Regions from separate parts of the Ruegeria sp. AH12 genome, predicted to be linked through region 1. Evidence: riboswitches for the same ligand, from Rfam matches in the RefSeq annotation. Region 1 holds a riboswitch; each other region holds the start of a gene.
The links. A riboswitch is a leader RNA that binds a small molecule or an ion and turns the genes downstream of it on or off. The one in region 1 is predicted to bind cobalamin.
Positions count from the first base shown of each region.

Region 2: it holds a riboswitch for cobalamin, as region 1 does, so the genes downstream of both, ACR0EL_RS13915 (energy-coupling factor ABC transporter permease) here and ACR0EL_RS06470 (DUF1636 domain-containing protein) in region 1, are expected to answer to the same signal.
Region 3: it holds a riboswitch for cobalamin, as region 1 does, so the genes downstream of both, ACR0EL_RS07465 (aromatic ring-hydroxylating oxygenase subunit alpha) here and ACR0EL_RS06470 (DUF1636 domain-containing protein) in region 1, are expected to answer to the same signal.
Region 4: it holds a riboswitch for cobalamin, as region 1 does, so the genes downstream of both, ACR0EL_RS10735 (DUF1636 family protein) here and ACR0EL_RS06470 (DUF1636 domain-containing protein) in region 1, are expected to answer to the same signal.

Region 1 covers NZ_JBQFYL010000002.1:479,395-483,603, forward strand. Annotated here, with positions in the region: gene ACR0EL_RS06455 (hypothetical protein) at 1-185, opposite strand, end outside; gene rlmB (23S rRNA (guanosine(2251)-2'-O)-methyltransferase RlmB) at 166-939, opposite strand; tRNA gene ACR0EL_RS06465 (tRNA-Tyr) at 1,056-1,139, shown strand; cobalamin riboswitch at 1,376-1,581, shown strand; gene ACR0EL_RS06470 (DUF1636 domain-containing protein) at 1,665-2,045, shown strand; gene cobW (cobalamin biosynthesis protein CobW) at 2,042-3,097, shown strand; gene cobN (cobaltochelatase subunit CobN) at 3,103-4,209, shown strand, end outside.
Region 2 covers NZ_JBQFYL010000009.1:28,433-32,641, reverse strand. Annotated here, with positions in the region: gene ACR0EL_RS13925 (amino acid aminotransferase) at 1-448, opposite strand, end outside; gene sseA (3-mercaptopyruvate sulfurtransferase) at 448-1,302, opposite strand; cobalamin riboswitch at 1,446-1,659, shown strand; gene ACR0EL_RS13915 (energy-coupling factor ABC transporter permease) at 1,715-2,392, shown strand; gene ACR0EL_RS13910 (CBU_0592 family membrane protein) at 2,408-2,677, opposite strand; gene ACR0EL_RS13905 (helix-turn-helix domain-containing protein) at 2,677-3,237, opposite strand; gene ilvD (dihydroxy-acid dehydratase) at 3,344-4,209, shown strand, end outside.
Region 3 covers NZ_JBQFYL010000003.1:153,632-157,840, reverse strand. Annotated here, with positions in the region: gene ACR0EL_RS07475 (helix-turn-helix domain-containing protein) at 1-608, opposite strand, end outside; gene ACR0EL_RS07470 (aminotransferase) at 792-1,919, opposite strand; cobalamin riboswitch at 2,141-2,344, shown strand; gene ACR0EL_RS07465 (aromatic ring-hydroxylating oxygenase subunit alpha) at 2,457-3,680, shown strand; gene ACR0EL_RS07460 (FAD-binding oxidoreductase) at 3,686-4,209, shown strand, end outside.
Region 4 covers NZ_JBQFYL010000005.1:107,857-112,065, reverse strand. Annotated here, with positions in the region: gene ACR0EL_RS10745 (D-lyxose/D-mannose family sugar isomerase) at 1-466, shown strand, start outside; gene ACR0EL_RS10740 (hypothetical protein) at 850-1,344, shown strand; cobalamin riboswitch at 1,389-1,605, shown strand; gene ACR0EL_RS10735 (DUF1636 family protein) at 1,704-2,060, shown strand; gene ACR0EL_RS10730 (ABC transporter ATP-binding protein) at 2,057-2,833, shown strand; gene ACR0EL_RS10725 (ABC transporter substrate-binding protein) at 2,846-3,799, shown strand; gene ACR0EL_RS10720 (iron ABC transporter permease) at 3,801-4,209, shown strand, end outside.

The DNA of each region.
Region 1 (4,209 bases):
TTCTGAACCTTGTGCTTTGGCAACATCTTAAGGTCGTGCAGGGGCGCACCGCAGCTTGAACAACTCAGCTCGTGCCGTTTCTTCCCGGTCAGAACCAGGGCAGCCCGAGTACCGCAATAGCAGCAGGTGGCGATTTTGGACGGTCCGGAAATAGCGATCTCCTGTCTAATGATGCCGAGAGGCATATAGGGCGATTGCGGCAGCATTTGAGACGTTCAGTGACCCAAATCCCCCGGATGCGTCAATTTTAACCAATTGATCTACAGTTTCTTTGGTCTTTTGCCGCAATCCCGGCCCTTCAGCACCCAATACCAGCGCCACAGGTCGATCCCTTTGGTCCCCCAGGGCTGTTTCAATAGTTTCATCCGCCTCGCCATCCAGACCAAGCACCAGAAACCCCATCGACTGAAGCTCGGTTATGGCATCGGCCAGATTGCGCACCCTTAGATAAGGCTGACGTTCCAATGCGCCGCTGGCGGTCTTGGCCAGTGCCCCGGTTTCAGGGGCCGAATGATGCCGGGTTCCGATCACAGCACTTGCACCCAGTACTTCGGCTGACCGAAGAATCGCACCTACATTATGTGGGTCCGTTACACGGTCCAGCAGGATCACCCGGGGATGTTCCCGTCCGATGCAGTTCTCGGCCAAACCGCCCCACTCCAGCGGCTTAACCTCAAGCGCTGCCCCCTGATGCACCGAACCCGCATCGATCGGGGCACTAAACTTGCGCGGATCAACCATCTCGGCCTCGATCCCCGCGAATTCAATGGCTTCGAGCAGCTTGTCCCGCGCATTTCGCGTCACAATCAGGCGCAGTTTCTGGCGTTTGGGGTTCATCAAGGCGTCGCGCACGGCGTGCAAACCAAACAGCCAAACCGTCTCTGCCGCAGCTGCTTTTCGCGCCTGTTCCTTTTCAACAACCCACTTGGGTTTTTTCATTCTGAGGGCCTCCGGGCCATGAATTCGCTTTCCTGCGTCAATGCCGTATTTTCCTGTTGACGCTCCTTTGGTGCGCTAGTAATCACGCCTCCACGTCAGGTGCAACGCCTGACAGTGGGCGACAGGCCGCAAGGTGTGGCAGGGGACTGTAACTCCCTCGCGGAGACGCACGCCTGGTTCGATTCCAGGGTCGCCCACCACTCTCACAAAGCTTCCAGATACCAAAGCAAAACGCCCCCGACTTTGGCCTGTATCTGCTGTTATGAAGAGCCGTCTAGTTATTCGTCAAACATTTGGTTCAGTGAAGTGGTCGCTGTAAACCTTTCGAAAGCCGCAGGCTAAGCCCAGCCATGCCGCCCAGCGACTGCCAGAGGTCGTTTTTCTGCACCCGGCGTTGCGGTTGTCGGCGACACGCTTGACAAGCACCGTATCAGTGCCGCATGTCCGATCCGTTGGTGTCCTCGTAAGAGGATGAAAAGGGAATGCGTCAACGGGTTTACCGCCAAACGCAGCCGCCCCCGCGACCGTGACCGGAGAGGGTGCCCAAAGCCACTGGCCAAAGGCTGGGAAGGCAGGACATCCGACAGGGTATACACCCTGACATCCGCAAGCCGGGAGACCTGCCAGCGCCCGAAGATGAAACCGGACGGGGTGTTCCGGTGTGGGGCTTGGATCGGCCCACATGAAACCCCGTCCCCCAGATTTGACTAAGGGGGATGAGAGAGATGAGTAAAGCCGCACCAGTTGAACTGCTGGTCTGCACGACATGCCGCCGTGGCCTAGCAATCGAAGATGACACCCAGCGCCCCGGCGCTTTGCTGCATAAGGCGCTTGAACAGGCGGGCGTGCCAGATGGAATCCACCTGAAACCCGTGGAGTGCCTGTCAAATTGCGATCAAGGATGTTCCATCGTACTGCGTGGCGGGCCCACGCGTTGGACTTTTGTCTACGAGAACCTCAACGAAACCGACCATGTCGAAACGATCATCGAAGGTGTGACCAAGTATTTGGCCACTGACGATGGTTTGGTCAAATGGCGCGAACGTCCTGAACATTTCCGCAAAAACTGTGCGGCCCGTATTCCCCCGATTGGAGCCCTAAAATGAGCAACTTGGAAAAACTCCCCGTCACCGTGATCACTGGCTTTCTGGGCTCGGGCAAAACCACACTGGTCAAGCATCTGATGCAAAACCCGCAGGGCAAGCGTCTGGCGGTGGTGGTCAATGAGTTCGGCGATGTGGGCGTCGATGGCGACATCCTGAAATCCTGCGCGATCCCGGATTGCCCGGCGGAAAACATCATGGAGCTCGCGAACGGCTGTATCTGCTGCACCGTGGCCGACGACTTCATCCCGACCATCGAAGCCTTGATGGCGCTGGAGCCGCGCCCCGATCACATTCTGATCGAAACCTCGGGCCTCGCCTTGCCTAAGCCGCTGCTGAAAGCGTTCGACTGGCCCGATATCCGCTCAAAAATCACCGTTGATGGCGTGATCGCGCTGGCCGATGCCGAAGCCGTCGCCGCCGGTCGCTTTGCGCCGAATGTGGCAGCGGTGGATGCGCAACGTCTGGCCGATGACTCGATTGACCACGAAACACCCTTGTCCGAGGTGTTCGAGGATCAGATTTCCTGCGCCGACATCATTCTGCTGACCAAGCCCGATCTGGCCGGTCCTGAAGGCGTCGCCAAAGCGAAAGAGATCATCGCCACTGAGGCCCCTCGCCCGCTGCCCGTTGTCGAAGTTGCCGAAGGCGCCGTGGATGTGCGCGTCGTTCTGGGTCTTGAGGCCGCAGCCGAGGATGACATGGATGCTCGTCCGTCGCATCACGACGGTCACCACGATCACGAGCATGACGATTTCGAAAGCACCATCGTCGAGTTGCCGGAACAATCCGATCCTGCCGATCTGGTCGCCAAGATCGAGCGTCTGGCCAATGAGCTGAACATCCTGCGCGTCAAAGGCTATGCCGCTGTTCGAGGCAAACCGATGCGCCTGCTGGTGCAAGCCGTGGGTGCTCGTGTGCGTCACCAGTACGACCGCCCGTGGGGGCCCGGTGAAGAACGCCGCTCGCGCATGGTGGTGATCGCTGAGCATGACGACATCAAAGAAGCAGAGATCCGCGATATCCTCACGGGCGTAACCGAGGCCGCTGAGTAAGGCCCATGCACGTCGTCTTCCGCGAAAGCCACGGGTTAGAAGAAACGGAAACCCCAACCGATCTGGGCCAGAGCCCGGCGGATTTGGTGGTGCTGTCCTTCTCGGACAGCGACCTTGGCGCTTTCGCGGCAGGCTGGCACCGTGGCGGCGGGCCCGAGGGGCGTATGCCCACGATGCGGTTGGCGAACTTGGCGGCGTTGAAGCATCCTCTGTCCGTCGACACCTACGTGGAACAGACGCTTGAGGGTGCGAAGGGCATTCTGATCCGCCTGATTGGTGGCGTGCCATACTGGGCCTACGGACTGCAGCAAGTTCTGTCGCTGGCGCAGGACAAGGGCATCGCGTTGGCCGTCTTACCCGCCGACGGGCGTGAGGACACGCGGCTGGATGAATATTCCACCCTACCCGTCTCGACCCTGCGCCGTCTGGCCCATCTTTGCGACACCGGCGGTGAAGTCGCAGCACAGGCCGCCTTAGCGCAGATGGCATTGGCGGCGGGGCTTTATGCCGGCCCTGTTATGGGGGCTAAGATCCTGCCCGAATCCGGCGCGTGGTGTCCTGATCGCGGCGTGATCCCGGTTGAGACTGCGTTTTCGGGCGACGCAAAACGTATCGTCGTCACGTTCTATCGCGCCTATCTGACCTCGGCGGACACGGCCCCCGTCGCCGCCGTGATCCGCAGCTTGCGGGATCGTGGGTTCGAGGCCGTCGGTCTCTTCGCCCCCTCGCTCAAGGCTCCTGCTGCCGCAGAATGGCTGCGCGACAACATCGTCGCACTGAAACCTTCGGCGATCATCAACGCCACCTCGTTCTCAGGCAAAGGCGCATCGGGTACGTCCCCTTTGGACGCGGCGGGCGTGCCCGTGTTTCAGATGGCTCTGGCCACGTCGCGCCGCAAAGCGTGGGCCGAGGCGGAACGGGGTCTCTCCCCTGCCGACCTCGCCATGCATGTGGTGCTGCCCGAGGTGGACGGGCGCATTTCGGCGGGCATTGCCTCGTTCAAAGAACCGGGCAAGCGCGATCCGCATCTGGAATATTCCCGCTTTGCCCACCGGGCTGAGCAAGAACGGATCGAAGCGATCATCGACCGTGTCACCGGCTGGCTGACACTA
Region 2 (4,209 bases), on a different contig from region 1:
CGCCGTCGAAATAGCGATACTGGACGGTCTCCATGCCCAGATAATTCAGGATCGACAGGTGGTTCGGCCATGTCGGGTTCGATACAAACACGCGCGCCTCAGGATTGGCCATGCGAATCATCTCAAACGCCTGACGGCAGGCACCCGTCCCGCCCGGTGTCGCAACGGCGGCAATATTGGCACGCGGCACCGCATCGCCAAGGATCAAGCCGATCATTGCATCGGCATAGGCCGGATCACCCGCCAGTCCCGTATAGGCTTTGCTTTCCTGCTCCTCCAGAATGCGTTTTTCGGCGGCTTTGACCGCACGCATTACCGGGGTAACACCTTCGGCATTCTTGTAGACGCCGACACCCAGATCAATCTTCTGATCACGCGGGTCTTCGCGGTACATCTGCATCAGCGCCAGGATTTTGTCGGCGGGCTGCGGTTTGAGGTTCTCGAACATCAGGTCTCTCCGGTTGCGACGGGCAGGGTTGGGAAAGCACCCCATTCAGCCCAGGAGCCGTCATAAAGCGCGTGGTCTTTTTTGCCCATGCGTTCAAGCGCAAGGCTCAGGATTGCAGCGGTCACGCCCGAACCGCACGAGGTGATCGCTGGTTTAGCCAGATCCACGCCTGCGGCCTCAAACACGGCGCGGCACGCATCGGGCGACTTCATCGTGCCGTCACTATTTAGCAGGCTGCCAAAGGGCACGTTGCGCGACCCCGGTATGTGACCCGATCGCAGCCCTTCGCGCGGTTCAGCCTCGGCCCCGGCAAAACGGGCGGCGGCTCGGGCATCGATGATCTCATGATCAGCCAGTTTGGAGGCGGCGGACACCTGTGTCACGTCGCGCACCAGATGGTTCTGAACCCGTACGGTCATATGCCGATCCCGAATCACAGGGGGCAGATCTTCGATCTCGCGCCCTTCGGCCTGCCATTTCGGCAGACCGCCATCCAGCACGGCAATGTTGTCCTGCCCCATCAAGCGGAACATCCACCAGACGCGCGCTGCTGAGGACAGGCCCGAGCCGTCATAGACAACCACCTGATGTCCATCCCCCACGCCCATCGCGCGCAGGCGGGACATGAACTTCTCGACCGGCGGCATCATATGCGGCAGGTCCGAGCGATGATCCGCAATATCGTCGATATCAAAGAACCGCGCGCCCGGGATATGACCCTCATCATACTCAGCTCTGGCATCGCGCCCATGCTGCGGCAGGTACCACGACCCATCCAGCACCCGCAGATCGGGGTCCTTGATATGGGCGGCAAGCCAGTCGGTGGAAACCAGGGTTTTCGGATCGTCTTGCATCAAAGCCTCCCCTAAGCGAGTCTGAGTTTCCCTATATCCGAGCGGCGAAACGTGCAAGCCATGCCAAGGCCTGCACGCCCCTGAGCGCTGACAATTTTTTCCAAACATACACGTTTGACTGCTTGACAGGTGGCACCCGGTGCCAGACACCTGCCTGACATGGTTTCCAAAGGGGAATTTCCCCGGAGGAATGAAAAGGGAATCCGGTGCGACAATACCCGTCAATTCCGGAACTGCCCCCGCAACTGTAGGCGGAGTTTCGTCCCATTTGGGCCACTGACCGAAGCAATCGGTTGGGAAGGTCGGGATCGAAGCCAATCCGCAAGTCAGGAGACCTGCCATGTGCAAACCGGGCGAAAGCCCAATTATTAAACCTTTCTACCGTCGGGTGTGACGGGAAGGAGACCAAACTATGCATATCGAACCGGGCGTCGTAAATGGCGCCAAACTTGTCCTGAGCTACGTCACCGCAACTGGCGCAGGGCTCTATACCGCTAAAATGGCATGGGACAGCCTGAAAAGCAGTGGCCTTGCCAGCCTTGCCATTCGCTCAGCCCTGACCACCGGGCTGGTTTTCACCTTCTTTGAGGTATTGCCGCACTTCCCGGTCGGGGTGTCAGAGGTTCACTTCATTCTGGGATCGACCCTGTTTTTGTTGTTCGGTGCGGCCCCTGCCGCGATCGGTCTGATCGCGGGCTTGTTCATTCAGGGGTTTTTCCTGGCGCCTTTCGACCTGCCTCAGTTCGGGATGAACATGACAACGCTGCTGGTTCCGCTGTTTGCCTTGCAAGCTTTGGCCAATCGCATCATTGCGCCAAATTCGGCCTATATTGATCTGAAATATTCTCAGGCGCTTGCGCTGTCGACGGCCTATCAGGGCGGTGTCGCCATCTGGGTGGCATTCTGGGCCTTTTATGGCCAAGGATTTGGAGCCGAGAACTTTACAGCGGTCGCCAGTTTCGGCGCTGCCTACATGCTGGTTATCCTGATAGAACCACTGGCTGATCTGGCCGTTTTGGCCGCAGCAAAATCCATGCGGGATCTGGGCAAGTTTGGCCTGTTCACACCGCGCCTTCACAACACTGCATAACCCTATTGCGCCGCGTTACCCTGCGCGGCGCAACCTGAAATGCTGAATGATTCCGATCACGCTGATGATGATCCAGAAGCCTTCAATCAGCATCGACGCCAGATTGAAGTTCTGAAGCAGCGAATAGACAATCAAAACAGACCCCAGCAGGTTCACTACGGGAAAAGCCAGATCTTCGGAATTCATGTACCGCATCTGCGTGGCGAAATAGGCGGCAACTACGATCAAGGCTCCGAAGGAACCGATGGCGTCCACGATGGTCAGGCTGTTGAAAAACTCGCTCATCAATGAACCTTGCCGTTTTCCTGAACATCTGGCTGTTGCGCATAGTGATGCATGTTCAGAAACGCCGCCCCTTCAGCACCTGCGCGATATCCATGCGGGATATCCGCTGCAAATCGCAGCCCCTGCCCCGATTGCAAGGGCACCCAAGCCTCGCCTTTCAGAATGTCCAATGTGCCGCTGAGCACAAAGACCTCCTCGGTCACACCAGCGGCATGGGCAGGGGACTCATGGCTTTGGTTCGGGTCGAGGTTGACGTGAAATGTCTCTGCCCCCAAGGCCGGATCAAAGGGGAAGACGATCTTGACCTCGATGCTGCCGGGAAAGGTGACGGTTTGAAAGACCGAAGGATCGCCATTCACGGTGTCGATCAACGCGCTAAGCGGCAGCTGAAATCCTTTGGCAATCTTCCAGAGCGTTGCGATCGTCGGGCTTGATTCGCCGCGTTCGATCTGACCTAGCATCGCTTTGCTGACACCGGTGATTTCGGCAGCTTTCGACAGGCTCAACCCCGAAGCGGCCCGCACATCCCTTAGTTTCAGTGTTATGTCGTCCGGAGCCATGCCATTGTCTTTCGAATCCTCTTGTGCGTTATAGCGCACATATGGTACGTGCGCTATAACGCACATACCCCGCATATTGCAACCGGGGCAAAAGGGAAACAGCATCATGCCAATGTACCGATCCAGAACCTCTACCCATGGCCGCAACATGGCCGGTGCCCGCGGACTGTGGCGCGCCACCGGTATGCAGGACGATGATTTCGGCAAGCCGATCATCGCCATTGTCAACTCCTTCACTCAGTTCGTGCCGGGTCACGTCCACCTAAAGGATTTGGGCCAGATGGTCGCGCGTGAGGTTGAAAAGGCTGGCGGTGTTGCCAAGGAATTCAACACCATCGCGGTGGATGACGGCATCGCCATGGGCCATGACGGGATGCTCTATTCCCTACCCTCACGCGAAGTGATTGCGGATTCTGTGGAATACATGGTCAACGCGCATTGCGCCGATGCGATGGTCTGTATCTCGAACTGCGATAAGATCACGCCGGGCATGTTGATGGCTGCGATGCGTCTGAACGTTCCAGCGATTTTTGTCTCGGGCGGGCCGATGGAGGCTGGTAAGATCGACATCGCTGATCTGGATGCCAAGAAGATCGACCTTGTAGATGCCATGGTCGCCGCCGCTGACGACCGGTTCACCGATGAGCAGGTTCAGCATATCGAGGAAAACGCCTGCCCCACCTGCGGCTCGTGCTCAGGCATGTTCACGGCGAACTCGATGAACTGTCTGGCCGAGGCACTGGGTCTGGCGCTGCCGGGCAACGGCTCCACCCTCGCCACGCATGCGGACCGCAAACAGCTGTTCCTTGAAGCGGGTCGCCGGATCGTCGAGATCACCAAGCGGCACTATGATCTGGACGAAAAAGGCTTCCTGCCACGCGAGATCGCGACGTTTGATGCATTCGAGAATGCCATGAGCCTCGACATTGCCATGGGTGGATCGACCAATACGGTCCTGCACCTACTTGCCAT
Region 3 (4,209 bases), on a different contig from region 1:
CAAAATGACATAGCTGCCAAAGTGATCACCCAAACCCAGGTCAGCTCACGGTTTTCGGTGCTTGCAAACACTTCGCGCAGCCGTTTGCGGTATGTCATTAGCATTCGGATGATTAGGATCAGGTAAACGGCCATTATGATCCGAAACAATACGTCAGCGACCAAAACCGCCAAGGCGATCAACACAAACCGCAACAACCGGGGATCGTCCTCTGGAAGGTCCACATCGCTCAGATCCGTTGGCAGAAACATCAGCGATGACATCAGCAGCCCGGATATGATGATCGGAGGCAGGTGATAACGCAGCCTTGGTTTGTGCGCTTCATCCGCTTCGCTGGTCAAGGCGCGGACATAAAGCCAAAACAAAAAGGGGCTTGCGAAATCGAACACAACCACAAGCACGCTGACGCGCATCACAAGGTTGAACTCGACCTCACTTACGGACGCGTCGGCGATCAAAGCGCCAAGAGAGGACAGGCCTTGTATAAGAAACAGCGCGGCCAGTGGCATGAACACACCGGTATCGCGCTTTCTTAGAAACAGCAGGTTAGCACAAAACAGGCAAAGCCCTATAAAGGCTGTATCAACAAATTGAGTAGCGGATTCCAATCTTACTTACTCTCTGAAAATCGACCACGGATGGTCTTGCGCTGCAGCCTCTTCATGCCCTCTAGAGCATGCGATCTGACATCTACCAATTTCATGGGGTTTGTCGTCTCTTTTGATCGGACAGGACGTTTGAGACGGCGCAAGACGGGTTGAATCTACATTCTTGCGCGGCCGTTTGGCGCGCTACGACTTGGCGTGGCGCGCCAGAAATTCCGAAATCCGGGCCAGACCAGCTTTCAAATCTTGTGTCGGGTTGGTGTAGCCAAGCCTCAGCCAGCCTTCCATGTCCATAGCACTGCCCGGCGTCAGCATCACACCTTCTTCTTGCAAAAGCGTCACGCATAGATCGCGTGAAGCCATCGGCAGATCGTATTTCAACAAGGCCGTAGTGCCGGATTTTGGTGGCACCCAGCTGAGCAGCGGCTCATTTACGATCCAATCCTGAACGATCCGCAAGTTTTCGCGAGTGATCCGGTGCGCCCGCGCCAGTATCTTGTCGCGATGTTCCAGCGCCATGGCGGCTAGCATTTCGTCAATCTTGCCGACCGAGATCGTGTTGTAATCCCGGTGGATCATCACGTCATGCAGCATCTCTTTGGGTCCGGCGATCCAGCCAACCCGCAACCCGGCCAGCGAATAGGCCTTTGACATGCCTGCCGTGCTGATCCCTTTTTCGTACAGGTCCGCGACCGCGACGGTGAAGCCGTCGCCTGTCTGATCCGTTCCGCGATAGACCTCGTCACAAAGCAGCCAGGCATCAACGTCGCGCGCAATCTCGACGATTTGTTCCAGCAATGCGCGATCCATCAGCGCCCCGGTTGGGTTGTTGGGATTGTTGATCGCAATCAGGCGCGTATCGGGTCGCACCATCGCCCGCAACTCGTCCAGATCGGGCAGGAACGCGTTTTCGGGCCGCAGATGCAACAATTCGATATCGGCACCGATGCTTTCGGGAATGGAATAGTGTTGTTGATAGGTCGGGATTACAGAGATCACGTGATCATCACGCGATACCAGCGTCTGATGCACCAGCGAGTTCGCGCCGATGGTCCCATGCGTCGTCAGGATATTATCCCGGCCCTGACTGTCATACAGGCCACAGATCGCATCGCGCAGGCGTTCTGACCCTTCAATTGCGCCATAGGTCATCTTCATGGATGACAGATCGTTCAGAATGCTATTGTGCTGGCCCGCCATGTCGAACAGTTCGCCCAGCGTGATGGACTGAACGCAGGTCTCAGCCAGATTGAGTTCGCAGGTCGTCTCGAACTCATTCATCCACATCTCAACGCCAAAGGGTCTGATTTCCATTGGGGCTCTCCTACTTTCAGCATTTGGGGCGATGGCACGTAACGGACGCACGGTTATGAAGATGTCTTATACCGCCAAACCAGCCGAGCGGAAGATTGCGGGTTTGTGCCTGAAATGTATCCAGGGGTTTTACTGCACAAACCCGGATCCGACCCGAACATCGAGATGTCTGTTTTGAAACTGAAAATGTCGCAAGTCTCTCAGCATAAGAACCGCGCGACTCTATCCTGTGTATGTGAGGTGCCGCTGTATGAGTCTCAGACAGCGGAGAATTGGGAAGCCGGTGAAATTCCGGCACTGCCCCCGCAACGGTAAGGAAGGTCAGGTTCGGCAATCAACCACTGGGACGAGGATCCCGGGAAGGTGTCGCAACCGGGCGCAAGCCCCTTTCAAGTCCGGAAACCAGCCTTGCAGATATGTCAAACCGCGGGTGGCGGTGGGGGCACATGTTTCGGACGTGATCCTCGCGCGCCTCCGGACGGTTCCTCCTTGTCATCTGCCCAAGCAATGCCGCGGGGCGCGGCAGGAGAGCCAGAAATGAACAGCATTCAAAGCCTGTTGGCACGTCGCATCCCCGGCCACGCGCTCGAGCAGGCCTTTTACACAGACCCTCAGGTTTTTCAGGCCGATCTTGAAGCCATCCACTACCGCGATTGGCTGTTTGCCATTCCGGCTTGTGAACTGGTGAAAGCAGGGGACTACGTTACCTACACCGTGGGCGCCCACCGCGTTGTCATTGTGCGTGGTGCTGACAACCAAATCAGGGCGTTTCACAACACCTGCCGCCACCGTGGTTCGATCATTTGCAAGGCTACAAAAGGCAATGTGCCTAAGCTGGTTTGCCCCTATCACCAATGGACCTACGAGCTTGATGGTTCATTGCTGTGGGCGCGCGATATGGGGCCGGATTTCGATCCCAAACAGCATGGTATGAAGATAGTGCATTGCCGCGAGCTTGCCGGGTTGGTTTACATCTGTCTTGCGGACAACGCCCCAGATTTCGACATGTTCGCCAATACCGCACGCCCTTATCTGGAGCCGCATGATCTGGGCAACGCCAAAGTGGCTTTTGAAAGTTCAATCATTGAAAAAGGTAATTGGAAGCTGGTTTGGGAGAATAACCGCGAGTGTTACCACTGCGGTGGTAACCATCCCGCGCTATGCCGTACCTTCCCTGATGATCCTGCAGTCACAGGGATCGAAGGGGGTGAGACGCCGCTGCATATGCAAGCCCATTTTGACAGGTGCGAAGCCGCTGGGATGCCCTCGCAATTCTACCTGCATGATGACGGGCAATTTCGTATGGCCCGGATGCCTCTGAAAGAAGGGGCGCAAAGCTATACGATGGATGGGAAATCCGCCGTGCGGCGCTGGCTTGGCCGGTCGCCTTTTGCGGATGCAGGGGCGTTGTTGAAATTTCACTACCCAACAACCTGGAACCACTTTCTGGCTGATCATTCCATCGTGTTCCGCGTCACACCAATCAGCCCGACTGAAACCGAGGTCACAACCAAATGGCTGGTTCACCAGGATGCCGTCGAAGGGATCGATTACGATCTGAAACGTCTGACTGAGGTCTGGATTGCCACCAATGACGAAGACCGTCAGGTGGTCGAGGATAATCAGCTGGGTATCAACAGCCCGGCCTATCTGCCTGGCCCGTATTCGCCGACGCAGGAATCCGGTGTGCTGCAATTCGTGGATTGGTATTGCAACACGTTGGCCGGTCGGTTGGCCCCCGAAACAATGGCGGCGGAGTAACGGTGATGAAAGATCTCAACGCGGTTGCGAATATCTGGCAGGACAGCGAAACACTGGAATGCGTCTCGGTCGTGCCCGAGATGGCCAATACGGCCAGTTTCACCTTTCGCGCCCCGTCTGGGTCGATGTTTGCGTACCATCCAGGGCAGTTTCTGACCCTTGAAATCCCGGCTCCTGGGCAGCCGGGTGGGGTTGTGCATCGCACTTACACGATCTCATCTTCTCCCTCGCGGCCACGATCGATCACGATCACCGCCAAGGCCCAGCCCGACAGTATTGGAACGCGCTGGATGCTGGACAACGCGCAACCCGGCATGCGGATCAAAGCCATCGGACCAGCCGGGCTGTTTTCGAATGTTGAAAGCACGGCTGGCAAATATCTATTCATCTCTGCCGGGTCCGGGATCACGCCGATGATGTCGATGACCACCTGCATGTGGGACGAGGGGCGTGATCTGGATATTGTCTTTATCAACTGCGCCAAACGACCGTCCGAGATCATCTTTCGTCAGCGGCTGGAGCACATGGC
Region 4 (4,209 bases), on a different contig from region 1:
GTTCACCCTGCGCAATGGAGATGAGAACGATCTGAGCCACGGTCGCGGGATGCTTTACGCAGAAAAACTGCTGATCTCGCGCGACAAGCAGCTATCGCCGATGCATCGCCATATCGTCAAAGCCGAAGATATCATCAACCGGGGCGGCGGCGATCTGGTGATGGAGATCTATGCCTCGAACCCCGACGGCAGCGTCGACCGAGACACACCGGTTGTGGTTCCCAGCGATGGATGCGATATCACCATCGCTCCGGGCGAATTGCTGCGCCTGAAACCCGGCGAAAGCGTAACCCTGATGCCCGGCATCTGGCACGCCTTCTGGGCCGAGCGCGGGGATTGCCTGATCGGCGAGGTCTCAACCGTAAACGACGACCGCACCGATAACGTGTTTGAACAATCCATCCCCCGCTTTGCCACGATCGAAGAAGATACCGAGGCCGAATTCCTGTTGGTTGCGGATTACTGATCTGATCCGGCAGCGGTGGCCTGAAAAGCAACAACCGGCCCCAGCATTGGGGCAGGAAACTTCCCTGTTGCATTATCCGAGTATTTTTGTCAGTTACTGGCTGACCTAGTCAGATCCCTTGGAATCACGCCCGGTCCGGATCAGCGACCACAAGGGGTGTATTCAATGGCAAATTCACTTGCAGATCTTCTGGCCATGGATGCTGTCGCAAGCCGTCATGGCTGCGCGCTCAAGCCAAAACTACGGCAAGCGATTGAGGCTGATCTACGGCTTCCAGCCCGTGCATCTACGACGCAGTCTGACCAACCCATAGATCAGAACAACCTGCCAAAAAACGTTCACAGCCTTACCTGTTGTGTCGCAAAACAGGGGAGGAAATACGCATGACACCCCCTGAAAACAAGTCGATCCGCCCACTGGTCCAATTCGAATTTGATGATTTCGAGCGCGGGCTCCTGCCTGTGATGCGCCATTTCATTCAAAGTTTTGCAGAGCCCGATACGCAATCCTGGCAATTTGCGTATTCTACCGCCATCGAGCGGTGGGGCGTGGATCAGGGTCTGACCTTGGCCCATCTGGTCTACAAGATCATCAAGGCCACGCTTTACAGCCGCCCCTACGGATTGGCGTTCAACGACCCGCTCTGCGTCGAAAGCCGCAACCATTTCACCAGTGATGAACTGGCGTTGATGCGTATGCTGCATCACATGCGGCGCGACGAAACACCAGCCGCCCGAGATGCCGCTGGGTTGCTTTCTGGCGGGTATCCGGATGCCCATGTCGTGCAAGCGGGCCTGACACTTGCCAACCGGTTCCCAACAGATGCCGCGCGTCGCGAGCGCATCAATAGCAGACCCGTTCTTCGGGTCGTACGATAGTGCTCGGTCGTAAACGACGATACTTGACAAGCATATCTTCACCAGAATAGCTGACCTGTGATGGTTCCCGCTACTTTGATTGCGGGATGAAAATGGGAATACGGTGCGGCCCCCGAAATATCGGAACAGGCCAAGTCCGTGACTGCCCCCGCAACTGTAAGCGGAGAGCGACGCCAAATCACCACTGGCCCGAGCAGGCCGGGAAGGTTGGCCAAGCAACGACCCGCAAGTCAGGAGACCTGCCATCACCAGTGAAACCAACCCGGGACGGGGCGTCCTGGAAGGAGGATTGATGGCACATATGCGTCCTATCGGGACTGGCACTTTCGACACGGGCGTTCTGCGCGTTGAGGGTGGCAATGACCCGCAACGCTGATCACTTTGTGCTGATCTGCTCGACCTGCCAGGGTGAGATCGAAGCCAGCGCCGCCCAAAGTCTGCTGGACGCTTCGCTGCCTGACGGGTTCGCTACGCGACTGATCCCGTGCATGGCAGGATGCGAACGTCCCATGGCCATCGGTCTGCAAGCCGAAGGCAAGGCGCAATACCTGTTTGGCGATATTCAAAGTACCGCCGATCTGGATGCAATCGCCGCCTTCGCCCATCAGTACCGCGACAGCGAGAGCGGCTGGACCAGCGCAACAGATCGCCCCCCCGCCTTGCTATTCAAAACACTGGCACGTCTGCCCCGTCTTCCAAAGCGGGATAAGGCATGAGCTTTCTAGTCGCGGAAAACCTGGAATACTACGCCCTGAATGGCGATATGTTGCTGCAAAGCGTCTCATTCTCTTTGGAAGAAGGGGCCATACTTGCCATCGCCGGTCCGAACGGCGCCGGCAAAACAACGCTGCTGAACCTGCTCTGCGGGGTCGAACGTCTGGCGCTGGGGGATGTACGGATCAACGGTCAAAGCCTGCGCAGCCTGTCTGCACAGGAACGCGCCCGGACCATTGCGGTTGTTGGCCAGCAGGAGTTGCCCGATGGCCGCCTGAAACTACGCGACTATGTCGCGCTGGGTCAGATTCCCATTCAAAGCGACCGCTCGGCAGAAGACCACAAGATGGATCTTGCGCGCGTTCTGCGCACGACCGAGCTGACCCATCTGGCGGATAAGCCGATGCAACGGCTCTCGGGTGGGGAACGTCAGCGCGCCCATATCGCGCGTGCATTGGCGCAGAACCCCTCGCTGCTGTTTCTGGACGAGCCCACCAATCATCTGGACCCCGATGCCAAGGGGCACATGCTTTCGCTGGTGGCCGAACTGGGCGTGACGGTGGTGATGATCGTGCATGATTTGGTCGTGATCCCCGAATTCGCCAGCCATGTCGCGCTGATGAAATCCACACGCATGACGGGCTTTGGGCCGGTCGACCAAATACTCACGCCAGATCATGTGCGCGACACGTTTGGTGTTGACTACCTGTGCTTCCAGCACGAAGGGCGCGTGATCCCGGCGCTGGATATCCGAAAACGAACGCTTTCATCCTGACAGGAGACATTGATGAAACAGAAAATTTGGTCAGCTTTGATGATCACCGGCTTGGCCAGTGGCGCAGCAGCGCATGAGGTGACCGTTGACAATTGCGGCGAACCGCTGGTGTTCGACGCCAAGCCGGAACGGCTGGTTGTGCATGACATGAACATGACCGACATGGCCTTTGCGCTTGGTTTGCAAGAACACATTGTTGGCCTGACCGGTATCACCGGTTGGTACAAGACAAGCCCTGATTTCGATAAGCTGCGCGGTGACATCCCGGAACTGGCCCCCAAATACCCAACCGTCGAAAACCTGGTTGCGGCAGAGCCCGACCTGTTCTTCGCGGGCTGGTATTATGGCATGAAGCCCGGTGGTGACGTGACCCCGGACACTCTGGCCCCGTTCGGCATCAAGACAATGATCCTGACCGAAAGCTGCGTGCATCTGGACAAGGACCGCCCTGTGGCCAGCATGGACCTGTTGTTCAACGATGTGCTGCGTCTGGGTCAGGTCATGCACGTCGAGGAAAAGGCCGAGGAACTGGTTGCAGGCTGGAAAGAACAGCTGTCTACCATCGAGGCCAAAACCGCCGATCTGGCCAAACCCCGTGTTTTCCTGCTGGACGGCCCTGCAGATGCGCCCTTTACCGCTGGCAAATTCGCCATCCCCGATGCGATGATCGCAGCGGCTGGCGGCGAAAACGTCACCCATGACATGGACACCAGCTGGGGCCGCACCTCGTGGGAAGCGGTTGCTGCATCGAATCCGGAATTCCTGGTGCTGCTTGACTATCAGACCGGCAACGGGGCAGAGGACACGTTCAAGTTCCTGCAAGAGCACCCGGTGATGTCCCAAACAGATGCTGTGAAAAATGAACGCTGGATCGGCCTGCGCTATGAAGAGCTGACACCGGGACCGGCAAACATTGACGCGATCCAGAAGATGGCGGATGCGATGCACCCGACGGCGACCAACTGATATGGTCCAGACGGGCCGGATAGTTGTGCTGGGGGCGGTCGTTCTGACCGCCCTTTTGCTGCTGTCGACAGTCTACGGTACAACCCCGATCCCAGTGGCGGATGTCATTGCCGCCATCGGCCTGGGCACAGGTCTGTCAGAAGGCGAGATGTCACCGCTGCATCGGATCGTGTTTGATCTGCGCCTACCGCGCGCGCTGTTCGCCGCTGTCATCGGTGCGGGGCTTGGTGTTGTGGGGGTGGTACTGCAAACCACCACGCGCAACGACTTGGCAGATCCATTTCTGTTCGGTCTCTCTTCGGGCGCGGCTGCGGGCGCTGTTCTGGTCATCACCGTCACCGGTGATGTGCTGGGCATCTGGACCCTGCCGCTGGCCGCGTTTTGCGGCGGCCTGATCGCATCGGGCATCG